DNA from 2 places in the Marinobacter sp. NSM genome. Region 2 is predicted to be linked to the other one. Evidence: predicted binding sites of a transcription regulator. Region 2 holds the regulator's gene; the other holds the start of a gene.

Region 1 (10,328 bases), on a different contig from region 2:
TGGACGCAGCCCTGGTGCTCCATGGAGCTCTAGTCTGCGTCAGTCACCCTTTTTGATACCATGCGAACGCCTTCCCGGGCACAGACATCGGCCGCTCTTGCGGTCAGGTCCGAGATAAACCGGCTCTGCTCCCTGGGCTCCGATGGGTAGGCTTTGAGGCGGTAGCGCATGGCGTCGTCGGTTGCGGAAACGGTCACAATCACCGGCTGATAGGTTTTGGTCAACGGGCAGGTAAACACCACGTCCCGAAACAGCTGCTGCATCCGCGCCACGTTGTGGTTTGGGTCCAGGTGCAGCTCGGCCACACACATCAGGTTGTCGGTTCCGTCATTGCCGTTCGCCAGCAGGGTATTCCACAGCAGGCTGTGGGGAATCACGATCACGGTGTCATCCAGGGTGACAATCTCCGCTGCCCGGGTACCGATAGACCTCACCTCACCGTACCGACCGTTCACCTCAATCCAGTCCCCCGGGCGATAAGGCATCTCATACAGGGTCACAATGCCCGCAATCAGGCTGTTGGCGTAATCCTTGAAGGCAAACCCAAGCGCCAGGCCCAGGGCCCCGAAAATCGCCACCATGTTCTCAAAAGACGGCTCCACCAGGATTGGCACCACGGTTACGATGGTCAGCACAATGATCAGTAACCGAAGTAGCGGCACCGACGCCAGCAGGTACAACCGGAGCTTGCCCCCCAACTTGCCGGCAAGGGCAGGTATCAGCTTCTGCACCAGCATGATCAATACGGATGCCAGTATCACCACCGCCAACGCTTCGAGCAAAGCGTCTGAGGTGATGGAAGAGAATGTCTCCTTGAAACCAAAATCGCCCATCGGAATCTCCTAGAAACCATCCACGGGATAGCCCCTGGCCTGAAGGTTTTTGCGAACTGAGGGGTATCCCAGTGGTGTCGCCCGATACACATCGGATGCCTGGTCACGGCCCACCAGCTCTGCCCGGATCAACCTGTCCAGCGTCAGGGCGATATCCTGTTTCTGCATTCCGGTCACCAACGCCAACTGCTCGGCATTCAAGCCGTCGTGCAGCAGCAAGGCGTGCAAAATGTGGCTAGGCTGCCGTCCGGCACTCGCCGGCACCGAGGGCAGGCTGATCTGATCCAGCGGAGCAACCCAGCACCGGCTCCCGGCCAGCCGGACAACTTCCTTGCCTGTGTCTTCATCATCTTTCTCGGGCCGGGCCCGCAAGGTGCGTTGCCAGATGGCGAGGGCCACGCCCCGGTTGCCCCGGGCAAGCGTTGCCAGATCCTGGGTGAAGCTGCTGTATTTCAGGTCAGAGTCCTGCTGAGGCGCCGGCAGTACATACAGCCCATCGCGCGTCATTCTGGCGGTTACCTGCTGCTCTCCATCGCCGGAAGCCAGGTAATCCAGCCATCGGGTCAATTGCTCACCGGTAAGCGGCGCCAGGGTATAGGGCGCCAGGCTGAGCTCCGGCGAATACTGGCGCCAGAACTGCCAGCACCAGCTGGAACAGCCAACCATGCCATTACCGGCGTGGTCCAGCGCGATGCGAGCGAAGAGTTCCCGAAGCAGATTCAACCCGGCCGGATGCCTGAGCCAGAAATCCGCCAGTTCCGGAATCACCCAGTCGCCGCCAGACAGTTGTTCATCCCACCAGGCACCAGCGTCCTGCTCTGTCATCAACAGGTTATCCGGAGGTGTCAGCACCCTCCGGGACAGGCAGCGTAGCGCCTCCGGCACCCCCGAAAACGGGGGCGCCACCACAAAGTTCACCTCGCGATGGCTGGCTCCGTCACGGTGAAGCTGATCGAACTGGTCCACCATTACCTGTGCCAGCAATGCGGCATCCGGTTCCGGCGCAAATTCCTCCAGCCGGTCCCCAGACAGCATCGGCAGATCATCCAGGCTCTGGAATGCCTGTTCCTCCGGGCTGATACCGGCTCTCAACTGGTCGAGAATGTCCCGAAAGGCGCCGCGGATGGTTTTCTGAACCGAGGTCTCAGGGGTTTTCCATTGGTCCAGCGGAATCAGTCCGCCAGGCAGATACGGGTGGTCTTCTACAACGTCATTCGCCAATGCGTTACTCCCGTCAGGTCATTCCGGAACCAGCCAGTTCAAGGATTGAGACAAGCCGAGCCCGGGGTCTCCCTGCACATCATCCATCATAGCGGCCAGGCGTTGTTCAAAGCCCCATGGCGGATTCACCACCAATATACCTGACCCGACCATGCCGCGCTCCGGCGGCTGATCCAGCCGCACCTCATGGCGCAGGATCTTGCGCACCTCGCCTTTTTCCAGCTCACTGATCAGGCGCTGCTCCAATCCGCTGGTCAGGATGGGATACCAGATAAGATAGACCCCGTGACGGCATTTTTTCCATGCCTTGTGCAAAGTATCCGAAACCTGCTGGTAATCGTCTTTGATCTCATAGGAGGGATCTATAAGGGTCAGCAGTCTTGGCTGGGGCGGCGGCAACTGCCGCACCAGCCCTGCCAAACCGTCCTGTTGAAGCACCCGGACACCGGCATCACGGGCCCAGGCTTCCAGAGCTCGCCCCTCGGAAGGGTGCAGTTCAAACGCCGTCACGGAATCACCAGGGCGGGCAAATTCCGCAAACCAGGCCGGAGAACCGGGATAATGGGCCAGCGTTTCACCAGCACCATTATGACGTGCCAGCACCTCCAGCATCGGGCGCCAGTCCGGTGACGACAGCCTCTGGCGCATGGCCCACAATCGCTGGATACCGCTGTCGGCCTCCGCCGTTTTCCTGGCCCGGTCGCTGGCCAGATCGTACATGGCACTGCCGGCGTGGGTATCAAAACAGGCAATCGGGGTCTTTTTCGCCTGCATCATGGCCAGCGCCAGCGTGAGGGCAGCGTGTTTTTGCACATCGGCAAAGTTGCCGGCGTGAAAGGCGTGAAGGTAACTCAGCATATCGGGCTCCTGATCTCAGGCGCCCATTAAGCATCACCTGCCGGGCCCAGGCAACCCTGCTGGAAGCCCGCAACTTGGCACTGGCACCCTCCAAGCCGGTGAACAGGCACCCGGCAACCTGCTATGCTTGCGTTCTTGTAAAATAAGGAGAATCACCTTGCCTGGCCAGAGTAACGCCCCCGTTGACCAGCTGTATGCCCTCATCGCCAACGAAGAAGACGCCAGGGTCTGCAAAGACATTCCCGAGGAGGCCTGTCGGGAGGTGCCCAGGAATTTCTTTCTGATTCTTGCGGCCAATGTTTTGACCAAGCTCGGCGACCTTCTGATCAGCCCGAAAACCGTTCTGGCGTGGATGATGAGCGCCGTCGGCGCCCCTGCCCTGGTGGCCTGGCTGGTGCCGATACGCGAATCCGGTTCCATGGTGCCTCAAATGGTGATTGCCGCCTGGGTTCGGCGCAAGGCGGTGCGCAAGTGGTTCTGGACACTGGGTAGCTTCGGGCAGTCAGTCAGCGTGGTTGGTATGGCCGCCAGCGTCTGGTTTCTGGAAGGCTATGCCGCCGGCCTGGGCATCGTTGCAGGGTTGGTGGTGTTTTCCCTGGCCCGGGGCTTTTGCTCAGTGGCCATGAAAGACGTTCAGGGCAAGTGTATTCCGAAAACCCGCCGGGGCCGTCTGTCTGGCCTTGCCACCACCCTTGGCGGTTCCCTGACGGTCGCCATGACCGCGCTACTGTTCTGGGACCGGGGCGATCCGACTCTGGCTTTCTACAGCCTTCTTTTGCTGTTGGCTGCGGTGCTCTGGGTGATCGCCGGCTTTCTGTTTGCCAGTGTGGAAGAATTCCCTGGTGAAACCGGCGGCGGCAGTAACGCCATGACCGAGGCCATCCAGAGCCTGTCGCTGCTGAAAGACGACGCGCCGTTTCGGCACTTTGTGGTTACACGGGCGCTGCTGCTTTGCTCTGCCCTGGCGTCACCCTATTTCGTGGTGCTGGCGCAGAAGCAATCGGATGTCGGCTGGATGCTCGGGGTGTTCCTGCTGGCCAGTAGCCTGGCCAGCTCAGTCAGTGCCAGTTTCTGGGGCTGGGCAGCGGATACCTCAAGCAGACGGGTCATCATACGGGGCGCAGCCATGGCCAGCGCCCTCTGCCTGCTGGTAGGCTTCAGTGCCTTGATCTTCGGGCCGGATGTAGGCGGTGCCTGGTTCTACCCCGCCGCATTCTTTGTTCTGAGCATCGCCCATGCCGGCGTGCGACTGGGGCGTAAAACCTACCTGGTGGATATGGCCGGTGGCAACAAACGCACAGACTATACCGCCGTCAGCAATACGGTGATCGGGGTTCTGCTGCTGGTAACCGGGGGGATTACCGCCGCGCTGTCGCTAATTTCAGACATCGCGGTGATTATCGTACTGGGGCTGATGGGCTTTACCGGAATGGTCAGCGCCCTGCGCCTGAAAGAGGTCACTGAAGACTGAGCATACCGTTACTCGGGTGCCTTGCCGTCGTTCAGCGCCAGGGCGCCTTTAACAATGCGATAAATCACCCAGATAGCCATCCCCAGAAGGATAAACCAGCCAATAATAACCATCAGGGTAATGGTGCCGATCACCAGCCACAGCAGACCAATCCAGAAGGTGCGGACCTGCCAGCGAAAATGGGGCTCAATCCAGGTGCCGCGCACCTCATCCATCTTGACGTAGTTGATGATCACCCCGACCAGCGCCGTGATCCCGCCAAGAAAGAAGGCCAGTCCCTGCAGAATATAGACAATAATCGCCAGGTTGCGGGCGGAATCCGCCCCCTGCGGTTTGTTCTGATCCGATTCAGCGGGAATAAACTCAGGCTCAGCCACACGCAACTCCTATCAACCAAACCCGCAGCATAGCAACGAACCTCAGTGCCCGGAAGGCCGATAGCCGATCCGGAAACCACCCCAGTGCTTGCCGTTGACAAAGATGGGCACCGACAGGTCATGCATGATTTCACCGGTATCGCGCCGGTAGGTTTGCAACAGCATGTCCTGAGTGTGGCTACCACAACGAATACCGGTGCGATCATTGAACAGTCGCTTGCTCCGGCTTTTCACCAGATCCACTTCGGGGTTACCGGTGGGCGGGTGGGCAAAATCCCGATTGTGGGTGGGCACGTAACCGTCCTGGGCGCAGGCAATGGAGAAGACGATGGCATCCTGGGAATTCTTGATGTTCTCCTGCACCGCTGGCAACACCTGGTCCGTGAAACGGTCGAAGGCGCTACTGTATTGCTGGGGGTTGGTGTTCGGGATCGGCTCTCGCTTCTTCTCGAATAGGGCCGATTCGCTCAGTTTGCCCTGCTGAATGGCCTGCTCAAAAATCTCACCGATCTGGGCGGCCCCCGCACGCGCCTGATCAAAGAACGATCGGTGGTAACTCTGGCTACTGTTCAACGCAAACGCGGCATTGGCGTTTTCCGCCAGTTCCATCAGAGTGGCCGCCTGATCCGCCAGCGACGCCACACTGCTATCGCTTTCGGCAATGTGGTCCCGCACCGATTCAATGACAGAGAACACCTGTTCCAGACTCTGCTCATTGGCCTGGTCAATCTCTGCAATGCGGGAAACCTGCTGCTGCACCCGGTCGGACTGGTCGCGAATCAAATCCAGCTGCGCGCCAACGCTTTCAACGGATGTCAGCCCCTGCTCCACGGAGCGGGCCAGGCCCTCAATGCGGGCAACGATCAGGGAAGTATCGCCCTGGATTTCTTCCAGGGTTTCCGCCACTTCGCTGGTCGCTTGTGCAGTGCGCCCCGCCAGCTGTCGAACCTCATCTGCCACCACGGCAAAGCCCCGGCCCTGATCACCGGCCCGCGCTGCTTCGATAGCGGCGTTCAGGGCCAGCAAGTTGGTCTGCTCAGCAATGCCCTGGATGGTAGAGGTAACGCCCTGAATCTTGGTGGACTTTTCATTCAGTGCCTGAATCAGGCTGAGATTCTCTCCTGACTGCTGATGCACAATCCGGACACTTTCAATGGCGGAAACCAACGCCTGGCGCCCCTCAACGCTGACTTCCCGGTTCTGCAACGCCATGGTGGCGGCGTTGATGGCCTGTTCGGACGACTCACGAACAGACTCGGTTATCTTGCCGGCGTAATCGGCCATCTGGGCGGTTTCTTCCACCTGCCGGTCGAGGCGTTTTTTCACCTGATCCGCCGCGTAGGACACTTCGGCCGCGGAAATGGCGTTCTTGTCGGCACTGTCTGACAGGGTCTCCACCAACGCCTTGCCGGCACGGGCATCCTCCAGCAAGCGCTGGCATTGGGCTCTCAGGGGGTGACCTTCCGCAAGCGAGCCATCATTCAGGCCGGCAATACCTTTCTCGATCGGCTCCAGTACCCGCGCAATCAGATATCCGGCCGCCACCGCCAGACCAAGCACCAGGCCGATCAACATCGAGGCCGTATCCAGCCCTAACAACGGTGCCACCCACAGACAGACAATGCCGAGCGCAACAGCAATGCCCACCCCCCAAATAATTGCAGCGCGATCGAGTAAGCCCATGGTGCCCTCTTCTTTATCATTGCATGCGCAAACATTTTGTTATTTAAGGCCAGTGTTGAGAGTAAAGAATTGATACAGGTTAATAACTCATACTTTAGTGGATTCTGGATGCCACCATTGGCTCCCTGATCAATTTATCGGCAGATTCCCGGGAATCTGTAACAAAAAAACCGCACCCCGAAGGGTACGGTTTTCAGGGCGGAACGTGACGGAGCGTTAGCTGCCGATCTTGCCACCGTCATCCTTGGTGATCACCACGGTGGCAGAACGCGGAATGCTGTTTCCTCCGTCTGGCCAGTGGCTGATCAGGTTGCCGTTCTCAAAATCATCACGGCTTGTTGTTGCGCCAGGGTGCTGCACGTTGATAAACATTGTGCGCTGGTCCGGGGTGGTAACAACGCCGGTGATTTCCTGGCCAATAGGGCCTGTCAGGAATCGGCGCAAAACGCCATTGACCGGGTCTGCAGCCAGCATCTGGTTATTACCGAACTGGGCAAAATCGCCACTGTTCTGGACGCTTTCACTGATGTCGGTCTGGATCCACAGACGGGAATCTGCGTCGAACCAAAGGCCATCGGGGTTAACAAATTTCTGATCATCATCCAGACCAGTATTCTGAAACTCCGAATCGTCCTCAGGACCAGCCAGCAGGAAGATATCCCAGTTGAATACCATGGCAGTTCCAGAGTCATTTCCTTCCTGCCAGCGAATGATATGTCCCCAGGGATTGGCAGCACGCGGGTTGGCTTCATCACTCTCTTCCCGGCGGGAGTTGTTGGTCAGTGTGAAGTACACCTCGCGGGTGTTTGGATCTACTGCCCCCCACTCAGGACGGTCCATTTTGGTAGCACCGACCGCATCGGCAGCAGAGCGTGTGCGTACCAACACATCCGCCTGGCTGCTGAAGCCATTCTCAGCAGTCAACTCACCCAAGCCAAATACCAGGGGAATCCACTCGCCGGTGCCGTCTTCGTTAAACTTGGCGACGTATAAGGTACCAGAATCCAAAAGGTGTCCACCGGCCGTAGCGGCATGAAAGGGCTGGGCACTAACGAACTTGTAGATGTACTCAAAGCGCGCGTCATCACCGGAGTAACAGACAACCGGCTGACCCTCGATTGCAGGAGCAAAGACGACCCCTTCGTGGGCAAAGCGACCCAACGCCGTTCGTTTGACCGGTTTGGAGGTTGAATCGAACGGATCGAACTCCACCATCCAGCCAAAGCAATGGGGCTCATTACGGAAGTCATCCGTTGCAGACGCACCGGACGGAGTGGCGTTAAATCGGGTGTATTGCTCTTCGCCGCTCTGCGCCAGTTCCCACGCATAGCGGGACGAACCCGAAGAGCGAACACCGTAGCGGCTCTGGGAATCCGGCTGCTCATCGGTGTTGAGGAAGTAACCCGCCCAATTCTCCTCAGACATCATGTAAGTGTTCCAGGGTGTTACGCCATGAGCACAGTTGTTCAGGGTTCCACGGGTTTCGGTACCGGCCGGGCTGAACTGGGTTTTGACAAAATCAGAGCCCCGGACAGGACCGGAAATTTCCATCGCAGTCAGCGCGGTAATGCGACGGTTGAACGAATCTCCTGGCACAGGCGCCCACACACCGCTGGCATCACGCTGAACACGATAAACGGATATACCGTGCGCATTCATTTCACGAAGCACCTGATCGGTATCCCGGGTTGACTCATCAATCATCGGAAAAGAACCGCTGCCGAAGTTCTGACCTTGAGCAGCTTGATGCATGAAGCGGGGTTCGATGTATTCATGGTTCAGGACAAGCAAACCATCTTCCGAGCTACCCTCGATCGGGAAGTAATGCATGCCGTCGTGGTGGGAGCCGATCTGGGCCGCCTGATCGGCACCGGAGTTATCCAGTGAAAACTCAGGGAAAACGCCCTCGTTAGACAAGATCGGGTCGCCCCAGGCGCCAATCACACGAGCAGAATATCCTTCAGGCACGACAATGGAGTCTGCCTCACTCACGGGAACAGCCTTAAAGCCTACAAGGTCAGGCGCCGTTGTCGAACCGTCCGTACCGCCAGAGGAGCTTGAACCTCCGCATCCGGTCAGAGCTGCCCCGCCAAAAACGCCTGCAACGGCAGCTGCAAGACCGCCTTTCAAAACGCCACGACGGGCGAGGCGGGCCTCAAGGATAGAGCCGAAGGTGCGATTGCTGGAGTTATTGCATTCTGGCTCGTAACCCGGATCTTGATGAACGGGGTTGAGATTACGCTTATCCATGGTTTCTCTCTCTTTTCGAGTTATGTTTCGGAAACCTGATGGTCGCTACTAATCTTTGCGTTTGGTTGACGATGAGATTGCAAATGCTGGTCATATTTATGACAGCGGTAGGTATGTTCTTGTCTAGCCCGTTCGGCCATTCGCTCACTGGATCCGACATGGAGTCAAATCGAAGAAAAAGGCAGGGCACCTATGTGCCCTGCCCAGCCAATATATCTAAATATCTAAGATTACTGGACCATCTCGTCATAACCCTCTTCCATGGCATCGCCGGCTTCATCGGCCGCTTCGCCCATTTCTTCACCGGCTTCCTCAGCACCTTCTTTCATTTCACCCCAGGCGCTTTCGTCCTGACCAGTGGCGTTTTCCCAGGTTTCTTCAGCAGCATCGGTGGCATCGTCCATCATCTCGCCAGCGTTCTCACCAGCCTGCTCAAAGTCTGCACCTTCATCACTTTCAGAGCTGCAGGCCGCCAGGCCGAATGTTGCAACCAAGGCCAGTGCACTCAACGTGAGCTTGTTCATAACATATCCCTCTGTTGATACATGTTTAAGACGCCAACAGAGTAGTGCCGATGCCCCGTAGAAGGCAATTACCTGCCGATTACTCTTTGGTTAACCGCTGGCCGTCCACCATGATGACATGCTCCACGCCTACCACTTTACCTTTACCCAATACCAGAAAGTCATGACCGGCGCGGCTCAGGAGGTCGCGGATAACTTCATGTACCACGCATATCTGCCCTGCCGGGTCCCGGTAGACAATCTCGGCCAGCTGCCGTGACCGCACGTATTCTCGAAGCCTTTCCTGAACGCTCCAGGAGATAATCGCTGGAGAAGGATTTGAGGCACTCATAGTTTCTTCCCTGTTGTTCTTGTTTTGACAAAGTCTGGACCAGAAGCGCAAGTCTTGCCACTTCCCATGAAAGACCATCAGCGCCATCCGAGGGCTCTGCCCGGTGTTGACACCTAAAGCATTGTCATTCAAGGCCAAGGTCGCCATCGATCACAAACGACTGTTGAATTGCAAGATTGTCCGACATAAATTAAAGGCACAATAACCGAAGAACACCACGGAGAGTCAGACATGAATGCCAAAGTGAAAGGGTCCCCGGACTCCCAACAGGTAGACGCCAACTGGAAAGATCCCAAACGGTACATGTGGTTGCTGGGGCCCGCGCTTCCCGGCATTGGCCTGGCGGCGTTAACTGGCTATGCCCTGGCCCCGAAGAAACTCAAGGCCCTGGCCTGGACTGGTCCCGCCCTCGTGCATGGCATCATTCCCGCACTCGATCGCGCCATCGGCGAGGACAAGAGCAACCCGCCGGAGTCTGCTGTTAAGTCTCTTGAGCAAGACAAGTACTACGACCGCATTGTGAAGGCGTTTATTCCAACCCAGTACGCCATGACCTTTATGGGCGCCTGGCTAGCCAGCCGCAAGAAAACGCCCCTTGAAGACAAGATCGGCCTGACCCTGACCGTGGGCGCCATTAACGGTGTGGGTATCAACACCGCCCACGAGCTGGGCCACAAGTCCAACAAGCTGAACAAACTGATGGCCATGGCGGCACTGGCGCCCACCGGCTACACCCATTTCGTGGTTGAGCACAATTTCGGGCACCACAAGCGGGTGGCC
Region 2 (10,328 bases):
AAGGCGGGTGCGACGAAGTTGGGAACGGCAAACCACGGGGCCTCCTGGACCGGGGTGGTGTCTACAATGCCGGCGAACCAGGACAGGGTGTAGCCCACGATCACTCCGAACATGATCGGGATGAGCCGGAAGATGCCCTTGGCCCAGACCGACATGACGATGGTAACCGCCAGGGAGATCATGGCAATGGTGATGGCGGTGTTGTAAGGCACCAGTTCCGCAGCGCCGTCTCCGGTGCGGCCAGAGGCCATATGCACCGCCACCGATGCCAGTCCCAGGCCGATGGTCATAATCACCGGGGCGATGACCACAGGCGGCAGCAGGCGGGTGACAAAGCCCGTGCCCCGTGCCCGCACGACGCCGGCGAGGATGATGTACAGGATGCCGGCCGCCATCAGGCCCCCAAGAGTTTCTTCCAGCCCGAAGCGGCCTTTGGCGGCGATGATTGGTGCGATAAAGGCAAAGGATGAGGCCAGGAAGATGGGAATCTGGCCACCGGTGACCACGTGGAAAATCAGGGTGCCGACGCCGGCAGTAAACAACGCGACGTTGGGGTCCAGCCCGGTGATCAGGGGCATCAATACCAGGGCGCCGAAGGCGACCAGTAGCATCTGGGAGCCGGCTAGTGCCTGCTTCCACACGGGTTCATTGGTGTGTTCCTGCATGCTCAGACGTCCTTCTGCTTGGTGCCGAAGATTTTGTCACCGGCATCCCCCAGGCCAGGCAGGATGTAGCCTTTTTCGTTCAGGCGCTCATCAACAGACGCGGTGTAGATGGAAACGTCCGGGTGTTTCTCCAGTACTTTTTCGACGCCTTCCGGGGCAGCCACCAGCACCAGGGCCCGAATTTCGGTGCTGCCGGCTTTCTTGAGCAGGTCGATGGTGGAGATCATGGAGCCACCGGTGGCCAGCATCGGGTCGATGATCAGGGCCATACGCTGGTCCAGCTCGCCCACCAGTTTTTCCAGATAGGTTTCAGCTTCCAGGGTGTCTTCGTTACGGATCTGGCCTACCACGCTCACTCGTGCCACCGGGATCAGGCTCAGCACGCCGTCGAGCATGCCCAGGCCAGCGCGCAGAATCGGCACGATGGTGACTTTCTTGCCGTGAATCTGTTCCACGGTCACCGGCCCGGCCCAGCCATCAATGGTCTTTTCCTGCAGGTTGAAGTCTTTGGTCGCCTCGTAGGTCAGAAGCGCGCCAACTTCCTGTGCCAGTTCACGAAAATTCTTGGTGCTGATGTCTGCGCGGCGCATCAGGCCGAGTTTGTGGCGGATCAGGGGGTGCTTCACTTCGTGGATCGGCATTGGGGTCACCTGTGTGTTCGAATGTTCGGGCTTGGATTCGGATGCAATAAATGGCGCAAGGATACCGTATCTGGGCGCCTGCGTCAGGCGCTGGTCGTGCCGTAAATATCAAAAATTGTAAGGCCTGGTACGGTTCTTGCGATAACTCTCCCAGATTGGCGCGCCGCGTCAGATTTTCGACCCTGACAGTTCCGGAAAGCACGGCAGAGCGGAGAAGTATCCAGCATGGACAGAGCGTTAGTTCTGAGTAACGTCAAAACCCTGACGCGGGGCAGTATCGGTATTCCGCTGATGCTGATGGGTTTGTTGGGTATGATGATCCTGCCCATGCCGGCCTTCCTGCTGGATGTGTTTTTTACCTTCAACATCACTTTGTCCATCGTCATCCTGCTGGTGTGTGTGTACGCGCTTCGGCCCATGGAGTTTGCGTCGTTCCCGACGGTGCTGCTGGTTGCCACGCTCCTGCGTCTGGGGTTGAACGTGGCCTCTACCCGGATTGTCCTGCTCAACGGTCACGAAGGTGGCGATGCCGCCGGTAAGGTGATCGAATCGTTCGGTGAGGTTCTGATCGGCGGTAACTACGCCGTTGGTCTGGTAGTGTTTGCCATCCTGATGATAATCAACTTCCTGGTAGTGACCAAGGGCGCCGGACGGGTGTCGGAAGTCAGTGCCCGCTTTACCCTGGACGCCATGCCCGGCAAACAGATGGCCATTGATGCGGATTTGAACGCGGGCCTGATCAACCAGGACGAGGCCAAAAGCCGCCGTTCGGAGATTGCCCAGGAAGCGGATTTCTATGGGTCCATGGATGGTGCGTCCAAGTTTGTGAAGGGCGATGCCATTGCGGGGTTGCTGATTCTTGCGATCAATATCATCGGTGGTATCTCGATCGGCATGCTCCAGCATGGCCTGGACTTTGGCCTGGCGATGCAGCGGTACGCGCTGCTGACCATCGGTGACGGCCTGGTTGCCCAGATTCCATCACTGTTGCTGTCTACTTCCGCTGCCATCATGGTAACGCGGGTAACGGCCAGCCAGGACATGGGCGGGCAGATCATTCATCAGATGTTCAACGCGCCGAAGGCCATCGGTATTGCCGCCGTCATCCTGATTATCCTGGGCCTGATTCCGGGCATGCCCCATGTTGCCTTCCTTGGATTGGGCAGCCTTGCGGCCGGTGCGGCCTGGCTGATCTGGAAAAAGCAAAGCCAGACTGTGGAAGAAGAGGGCGTTTACGCCGGTCGTGGAGGCATGGCTGGTGGAGCGCCCCGTGCCGGTGGCGAGGTGGTTCAGGATCGGTCCGGCGCAGAAGGACAGGCGCTGCCGGCGCCCGGTGAAACCCGGGAGCTGGGCTGGGATGATGTGGCGACCGTTGACATCGTTGGTCTGGAAGTGGGCTACCGGCTGATTCCTCTGGTCGATAAATCCCAGGGCGGGCAGCTGCTCAGTCGCATCAAGGGGGTTCGCAAAAAACTGTCTCAGGATCTGGGTTTCCTGATGCCGTCAGTGCACATTCGGGACAATCTGGACCTGATGCCGAACGTCTATCGCATTACCCTGATGGGTGTGACCATTGCCGAGGCGGAGATTCACCCGGAACGTGAGCTGGCCATTGATCCGGGCCAGGTGTTCGGCAAGGTGGAAGGCATTGCCGGCAAAGACCCGGCCTTCGGCCTGGATGCCATCTGGATTGAGCCTGACAAGAAAGACCAGGCCCAGACTCTGGGCTACACCGTGGTGGATGCCAGCACGGTGGTGGCTACCCACCTTAACCAGATTCTGCAAAAGCACGCCCATGAACTTATCGGCCATGAAGAGGCCCAGAAGTGGCTGGACCAGTTGGAGAAAATGGCTCCGAAACTGGCTGAGGAGCTGGTGCCTACGACGATTTCCGTGAGCGTCCTGTTGCGGGTGCTTCAGAATCTGCTCCGGGAAGAAGTGCCGGTCAGGGATATGCGCTCCATTGCCGAAGCCATCGTTAACGTCCACCCCAGAAGCCAGGACCCGAAACTGTTGACCACCCTGGCTCGGCAGGCGTTGCGCCGAATGATCGTTCAAAGCATCTGTGGCAACGACACCGAGATACCGGTGATCACTCTGGATCCAGACCTGGAACAGTTGTTGCTTAAGTCAGTGCAACAGAGTCAACAATCCGGCGGACAGGACGATATTGGCCTGGTGCTTGAGCCCAATATGGTGGAAAAGCTACAGCGGTCCCTTCAGGACAGTGTTCAGCGCCAGGAAATGCTGGGCAAGCCGGCGATTCTTCTGGTTTCCGGGCCCTTGCGGCCGGTGCTGGCAAAGTTTGCCAGTTATGGGGTAGAGCGTTTGCATGTGCTCTCGTACCAGGAAATTCCGGATAACAAACAGATCACGATAGTCGCCTCTGTTGGCCAGTAAGGCCGGCAGGGCAAGGCGAACACCCGATTTGGGCACGCCGGGGGAGGATGAAGCGCTATGAAAGTACAACGGTTTTTTGCAAAGACCATGGCCGAAGCCCTGAAGCAGGTCAGTCATGAGATGGGACCGGATGCCGTTATTTTGTCCAATCGCCGGGTGGACGGAGGCGTCGAAATTGTGACGGCCCTGGACTATGACGAAAATATGGCACGCCAGCGCCTTGGCGAGAAAGCGGCACAGGCCACCAACGGCTCGCGCCTGGCGGAGCTGCAGGCAGACCAGCATCGTCGGCTGGAAGAAGAGTTGAACCGATCGCGCAGTCGCATTCGCGAAGTGCGGGAGAAGCGGGCGGGTGTCGGCGCGGAATGTGATCGTGCACTGGCTGACGATCGGCCGGCTGCCGACTGGTCAGGTGAGCTGGCTGGCGGGTCGACCTCGGTGGGCAATGCAGGTGGCCGGCCAGCGGCGGGCTACTCGGATGAGTTGGCGAGCATGAGAGCGGAAATCAACTCCCTGAGAGAGATGGTCAGCGGCCGTACCTCGGCACCCGAGAAGCCTGCAGTCGCGGCATCCAATGCAGTTCAGCAGAGGCTTGCCGAGCGGCTGCAGGAATTTGGTCTGGGCACGGAGCTGGCAACCTCTCTGTCCCGTCAGCATCGCGCCGGCAGGTTGGAAGACGGTTGGAAGCAATCCCTGAAGATGCTGGCCAACGGCGTACGTACCGCTCGGGAAGACTGGCTTGAGGCCGGCGGCGTCTATGCTCTGGTGGGGCCAACCGGGTCTGGGAAGACCACCACCATTGGCAAGCTGGCAGCCCAATATGTACTGGAGCATGGGCCGGATTCCCTGGCGTTGGTCACCACCGATCGCTACCGGGTGGCAGCCCATGAACAGCTGTTCGTGTTTGGCCGTATTCTCAATGTGCCTGTCCGGGTTGTGGACGAGAGTCATTCCTTGGATGATATTCTGGACGAACTGTCAGATCGGCACCTGGTTCTGATTGATACCGCCGGGCTGACCAGCTCGGATCGCGGTTATCAGGAACAGCTGGCGGAGTTGGCCCGGAGCGATCACAATATCCGTACCCATCTGGTCGTGTCTGCCACCAGCCAGCCGCGCATCATGAAATCGGTGTGGCATTGCTATAAGATGGCAAACCTTGCAGGCTGCGTCATGACCAAGATTGACGAAGCGCTGACACTGGGTGAGTCTTTGGGCTTTGTCATGGAAACCGGCCTGCCAGTAGCGTGGTATACCGATGGCCAGAAGATTCCCGAAGACCTGCACCGGGCAGAGGCCATTCCTCTGATGCGGTTGGGCGTAGAACGCCTGAAAATAATGCAGCACGGCCAGGCCGTTGCAGAAGGGGCTTGAGGCCCGGTGGTACAGCCGGTGCGCTGCCTTTGTGCCCACACAAGAACGCAGTAAGAGACTGATAACAGTATGAGCAGACCACATCCGGTTCAGGTGATTGCGGTTACCGGCGGCAAGGGCGGTGTCGGCAAGAGTAATGTGTCCGTCAACCTCGGTATCGCGCTGGCCCAGAAAGGCCGACGGGTGGTGTTGCTGGATGCAGACCTTGGCCTTGCCAATATCGATGTGCTGTTGGGCATTACCGCCAATCGCAATCTGCAGGATGTGCTCAGTGGCGAGTGCGACCTCAAGGACGTGCTGGTCAACGGCCCGGGTGGTATCAAGATTGTTCCCGCATCGTCCGGCACCCAGCGTATGACCCAGTTGAGCCCGATGGAACATGCGGGGCTGATCAACGCCTTCAGCGAGCTGGGTGACCAGATTGATGTGCTGATCGTTGACACAGCAGCCGGTATTTCCGAGTCCGTCGTCAGTTTCCTGCGGGCCTCACAGGAATTGCTGCTGGTTGTGTGCGATGAGCCTACCTCGATTACCGATGCCTATGCCCTGATCAAGCTGATGAATCGCGACTACGGTACCAACCGTTTCCGTATTCTGGCGAATCAGGTGCGAAATGAGCAGGAAGGCCGGCATCTGTATGAAAAACTGACCCGTGTCACCGAGCGTTTCCTTGATGTAGCGCTACAATATGTAGGTATCGTGCCTTACGACGAAGCCGTCAAAAAAGCCGTTCAGAGGCAGAGGGCCGTTCTGGATGCCTATCCACGGGCCAAGGCGTCGCTGGCGATCCGTGCCCTGGCAGAGAAAGTGGACAGCTGGCCGCTGCCATCCTCGCCAAGAGGGCATCTGGAGTTTTTCGTGGAGCGGCTCGTCGAAGTCTGATCTGAATCCAGTCCTATAAGAAAACCGGATACATGACATTGGCGAAAAACCTGGGAATCTACCATCAGGCTGGCGCAAAAGGCCCCTCTCAGCTGATTGAGGAGCATGCGCCGCTGGTCAAGAAAATCGCCCTACACTTGATGGCCCGTTTGCCGGCCTCGGTTCAGCTTGAAGATCTTATGCAGGCGGGCATGATCGGCCTGCTGGAAGCTGCGCAACGCTATTCCACCGGCAAGGGTGCCACCTTTGAAACTTACGCAGGTATTCGTATCCGCGGTGCCATGGTGGATGAGATCCGCAAGGGCGACTGGGTTCCCCGCTCCGTTCACCGAAATGCCCGCCGTATCGCGGCAGCCATCAAGACGGTTGAAGACCGCACCGGGCGCGAGGCCCAGGACGTTGATGTTGCCGAAGAGCTGGGCATTGGCTTGTCGGAATATCATGCCTCCCTGGCAGACGCCAACAGTGGCCGACTTTTTAGCCTTGATGAACTCAATGAATCCGGGGAGCTGCCGATAGAAGAAACAGAGGCCAGCGATAATCCCCTGGATGGTATTGCATCAAATGCATTCCAGAAAAGCCTGGCAGAGGCAATTGAAGAGCTTCCTGAGCGAGAAAAGCTGGTGTTGAGCCTCTACTACCAGGAAGAGCTCAACCTGAAGGAAATTGGCGCGGTGCTTGGCGTCAGCGAGAGCCGGGTCAGCCAGATTCATAGCCAGGCGGCCCTTCGTCTCAGGGGGCGGTTGTCCGATTGGCGGGAAGACGAGCCAGAATAAACCGGGCCGGCGCTGACCGCGCGGCGCGTAACTGTGTAGATTTTGGTAACCGGCGCTTTACAACGCGGCCAAACAACACACAATAAGCGGTTAAAGCAGCGGCCTGCTAGACTTTCAAAAGGCTTAATGAAATCCGGGTGTTACTGACTGGAGGTCCCATTGGACAAAAACATGAAAATTCTCATTGTGGATGACTTTTCCACAATGCGGCGAATCATCAAAAATCTGCTGCGCGATCTTGGCTTCACCAATACGGATGAAGCGGACGATGGCAACACTGCCTTGCCCATGCTGAGGAGCGGCAAGTACGACTTCCTGGTGACCGACTGGAACATGCCTGGCATGTCGGGTTTTGATCTGCTCAAGGCGGTGCGGGCAGACGAGAACCTGAAGAACCTTCCGGTGCTGATGGTAACTGCGGAGGCCAAGCGTGACCAGATTGTGGCGGCGGCCCAGGCCGGCGTTAACGGGTACGTCGTCAAACCGTTTACTGCTGCCGTTCTCAAGGAAAAGATTGAGAAGATCTTCGAGCGAATCCAGTAACCAGGGGTCGGATGGCTGTCATGACTGACAAGAACGAGAACCATCAGGGCCTTGACCCGGAAGTAACCGAAAAGCTCCAGCAGCAGAGTTCGGAGTTGGCCGAATGCATCAGTTCCGGTAACTACGCCCGGGCAATGTCGGTGATCAACGAGCTTAGTGAAGTTCGCGACCAGAGCCTCTATCGGGAAGTGGGGCGGTTGACCCGGAGCCTGCACGAGGCTATCCGGAATTTTCAGATAGACGCCCGCAGTGCCGAGCAGAAAGAAGCCTTGTCCAAGATGTCCGATGCCTCGGATCGGCTTGCCTACGTTGTCCAGATGACCAGCCAGGCGGCCAATCGCACCATGGACCTGGTCGAAGAAAGCATGCCGGTGGCGCATAACATGCGCGACGAAGCGACCGCCCTGCGAGACGAATGGCAGCGGTTGCGCCGTCGGGAAATGGAGCCGGCAGAATTCCGGGAACTGTACGGACGCATTGATCGCTTCTTTGCGGGCCTGGCCACCGATTCCGACACCCTGTATAGCAATCTGTCTGAAATCCTTCTGGCCCAGGACTTCCAGGATCTTACCGGGCAGGTTATCCAGAAAGTCACGGCCCTTGTGAAAGAAGTCGAAGAGAACCTGCTTGACCTGGTGGTGATGGCCAGCCACGTGGACCAGCTCACCGGCACCGTGCACCAGATTGAAGAAAAAGAAGAATCGGCCGAAAAAGGGGTAGGGCCTCAGATCAAGGCTGAGGAGCGTGATGATGTAGTTTCGGGGCAGGACGACGTTGATGACCTGTTATCCAGTCTCGGTTTCTGAACGATTATAGAGGGTGACGCATGGCGCTTGATGCTGACGAAGAGATCCTGCAGGACTTCCTGGTTGAGGCCGGCGAGATTCTCGAAAAGCTGTCCGAGCAGCTGGTAGATCTTGAGCAGCATCCGGATGACAGCAACCTGCTCAACGCCATCTTCCGTGGTTTCCACACGGTCAAGGGCGGTGCCGGGTTCCTGCAGCTCGAAGCGCTGGTCAACTGCTGTCACTCTGCGGAAAATGTGTTCGATATCCTTCGCAACCACAAGCGCAAGGTTACCTCCGAATTGATGGACGTGGTGCTGGAAGCCCTGGACCACGTCAACGCCATGTTTGATCAGGTTCGTAACCGTGAAGAGCCGACGCCGGCTCCGGACGAATTGATCGCCGCGCTGGATGAACTTGCCAAGCCGGAAAGCGACACGGCAGCGCCAGCAACGCCAACCCCAGAACCCGAACCTGCCGTGGGTGGGGGCAATGATTCCGGTGATATTACCGACGAAGAATTCGAGCAACTGTTGGATGCTCTGGCCGATGAAAAAGGTGCGGATCAACAGCCGGCGGCCGCACCGGAAAATACCTCTGACAATGACGCCGGATCAGACGGCGACGAGATCACCGACGACGAGTTTGAAGCCCTGCTGGACCAGTTGCATGGCAAAGGCCAGTTTGCCGGCCCCCCGGTTGTTGATAACGACACCCCGCCGGAGCGGGAACCAGAAGAACCGGCAAAATCATCCACTGGTGATGATCTGATCACCGATGACGAGTTTGAAAACCTGCTGGATGAGCTGCACGGCAAAGGCAAGAGCCCTGGTGCAGCCCCCGTAGCGGAGACCAAACCTGAGCCTGCGGCCAAGCCTGAGCCAAAGAAGCCGGAACCAAAACAACCGGAACCCGCCAAGCAGGAAGCCAAACCGGCAGCCCCCGCCGCCCCGGCAAGAGATGCGGCGCCCGCAGCCGAGACCACCGTGCGGGTGGATACCAAGCGCCTTGACGACATCATGAATATGGTGGGTGAGTTGGTGCTGGTCCGTAATCGCCTGCAGCGTCTGGGCTCCGAGAGCGAAGATGAACATATGCACAAGGCGGTCGCCAACCTCGACGTGGTGACCACCGATTTGCAGGCGGCGGTCATGCAGACCCGCATGCAACCGATCAAAAAGGTATTCGGGCGCTTCCCACGGGTGGTACGAGACCTGGCCCGAGGGCTGAAGAAAGAAATCAACCTGGTGATGCACGGGGAAGAAACCGACCTGGACAAGAACCTGGTCGAAGCGCTGTCCGACCCGCTGGTTCACCTGGTAAGAAACTCCGTTGATCATGGCATTGAAATGCCAGAGGTGCGGGAAAAGGCCGGAAAGCCCCGTGCAGGCACTGTTACTCTGTCAGCGGAACAGGAGGGGGATCATATCCTGCTTTCCATCTCTGACGACGGTGCGGGTATGAACCCTGATGTTCTGCGCCGAAAAGCGGTGGAGAAGGGACTGTACGACCAGGATGCCGCAGATCGACTGACCGATAATGAGTGTTTTAACCTGATTTTTGCCGCCGGTTTCTCGACCAAGGAACAGATATCCGATGTGTCTGGCCGGGGCGTTGGTATGGACGTGGTGAAGACCAAGATCGGCCAACTTAACGGCCAGATCGACATCGTGTCTGAACAGGGCAAGGGCACCAGCATTATTATCAAGGTGCCGCTCACCCTGGCTATCATGCCTACGCTGATGATCATGCTAGGCGATCAGTCCTTCGCTTTGCCCCTGGTGAACGTGGTTGAAATTTTCCATCTGGATTTGTCGAAAACGAACATCGTCGATGGCCGGGAGTGCATCGTGGTTCGTGACAAGGTATTCCCGCTGTTCCATATCAAGCGCTGGCTGGTACATGGCGCAGCTGGGCAGAAAGAGCCGGAAAACGCCCATGTGGTGATTGTGGCCATGGGTACAAAGCAGGTCGGGTTCGTGGTGGACCAGCTGATCGGCCAGGAAGAGGTGGTGATCAAGCCCCTGGGGCGGGCGTTACAGGGTACGCCCGGTATGGCCGGGGCCACCATCACCGGTGACGGCCGCATTGCCCTGATTATTGACGTACCCAGCCTTCTTCAGCATTACGGTTAGCGGTGCCAGGGCAGACAACATGCAGGATTGTTTAGGAGAAATGGATGACAGTTTCTGTCCTGGTCGTTGATGATTCAGGGTTCTTTCGCAAACGGCTGACGGAAATCCTCACGGCCTCGGGGCAGAT

What was found. The regulator FliA, encoded in region 2, starts transcription of late flagellar genes. The targets are predictions, from matches to a motif close to CTAAAGTTTNNNNNNNNNNNGCCGNTAA.
Region 1: the regulator FliA is predicted to act here: its motif matches at 6,578-6,605, upstream of ACTZWX_RS10850 (methyl-accepting chemotaxis protein).

The regions. Positions count from the first base shown of each region.
Region 1 is NZ_JBQTCK010000004.1:106,258-116,585, forward strand. Features, by position in the region: partial or broken gene dctP (TRAP transporter substrate-binding protein DctP) at 1-33, shown strand, start outside; gene ACTZWX_RS10825 (mechanosensitive ion channel family protein) at 30-833, opposite strand; gene ACTZWX_RS10830 (MarR family transcriptional regulator) at 843-2,054, opposite strand; gene ACTZWX_RS10835 (23S rRNA (adenine(2030)-N(6))-methyltransferase RlmJ) at 2,073-2,912, opposite strand; gene ACTZWX_RS10840 (MFS transporter) at 3,070-4,383, shown strand; gene ACTZWX_RS10845 (DUF4870 family protein) at 4,392-4,760, opposite strand; gene ACTZWX_RS10850 (methyl-accepting chemotaxis protein) at 4,803-6,443, opposite strand; gene ACTZWX_RS10855 (PhoX family protein) at 6,660-8,693, opposite strand; gene ACTZWX_RS10860 (hypothetical protein) at 8,924-9,217, opposite strand; gene ACTZWX_RS10865 (hypothetical protein) at 9,297-9,548, opposite strand; gene ACTZWX_RS10870 (alkane 1-monooxygenase) at 9,780-10,328, shown strand, end outside.
Region 2 is NZ_JBQTCK010000001.1:40,803-51,130, forward strand. Features, by position in the region: gene ACTZWX_RS00200 (uracil-xanthine permease family protein) at 1-665, opposite strand, end outside; gene upp (uracil phosphoribosyltransferase) at 668-1,306, opposite strand; gene flhA (flagellar biosynthesis protein FlhA) at 1,532-3,706, shown strand; gene flhF (flagellar biosynthesis protein FlhF) at 3,764-5,080, shown strand; gene ACTZWX_RS00220 (MinD/ParA family protein) at 5,150-5,962, shown strand; gene ACTZWX_RS00225 (RNA polymerase sigma factor FliA) at 5,995-6,738, shown strand; gene cheY (chemotaxis response regulator CheY) at 6,898-7,281, shown strand; gene ACTZWX_RS00235 (protein phosphatase CheZ) at 7,302-8,087, shown strand; gene ACTZWX_RS00240 (chemotaxis protein CheA) at 8,108-10,201, shown strand; gene ACTZWX_RS00245 (protein-glutamate methylesterase/protein-glutamine glutaminase) at 10,246-10,328, shown strand, end outside.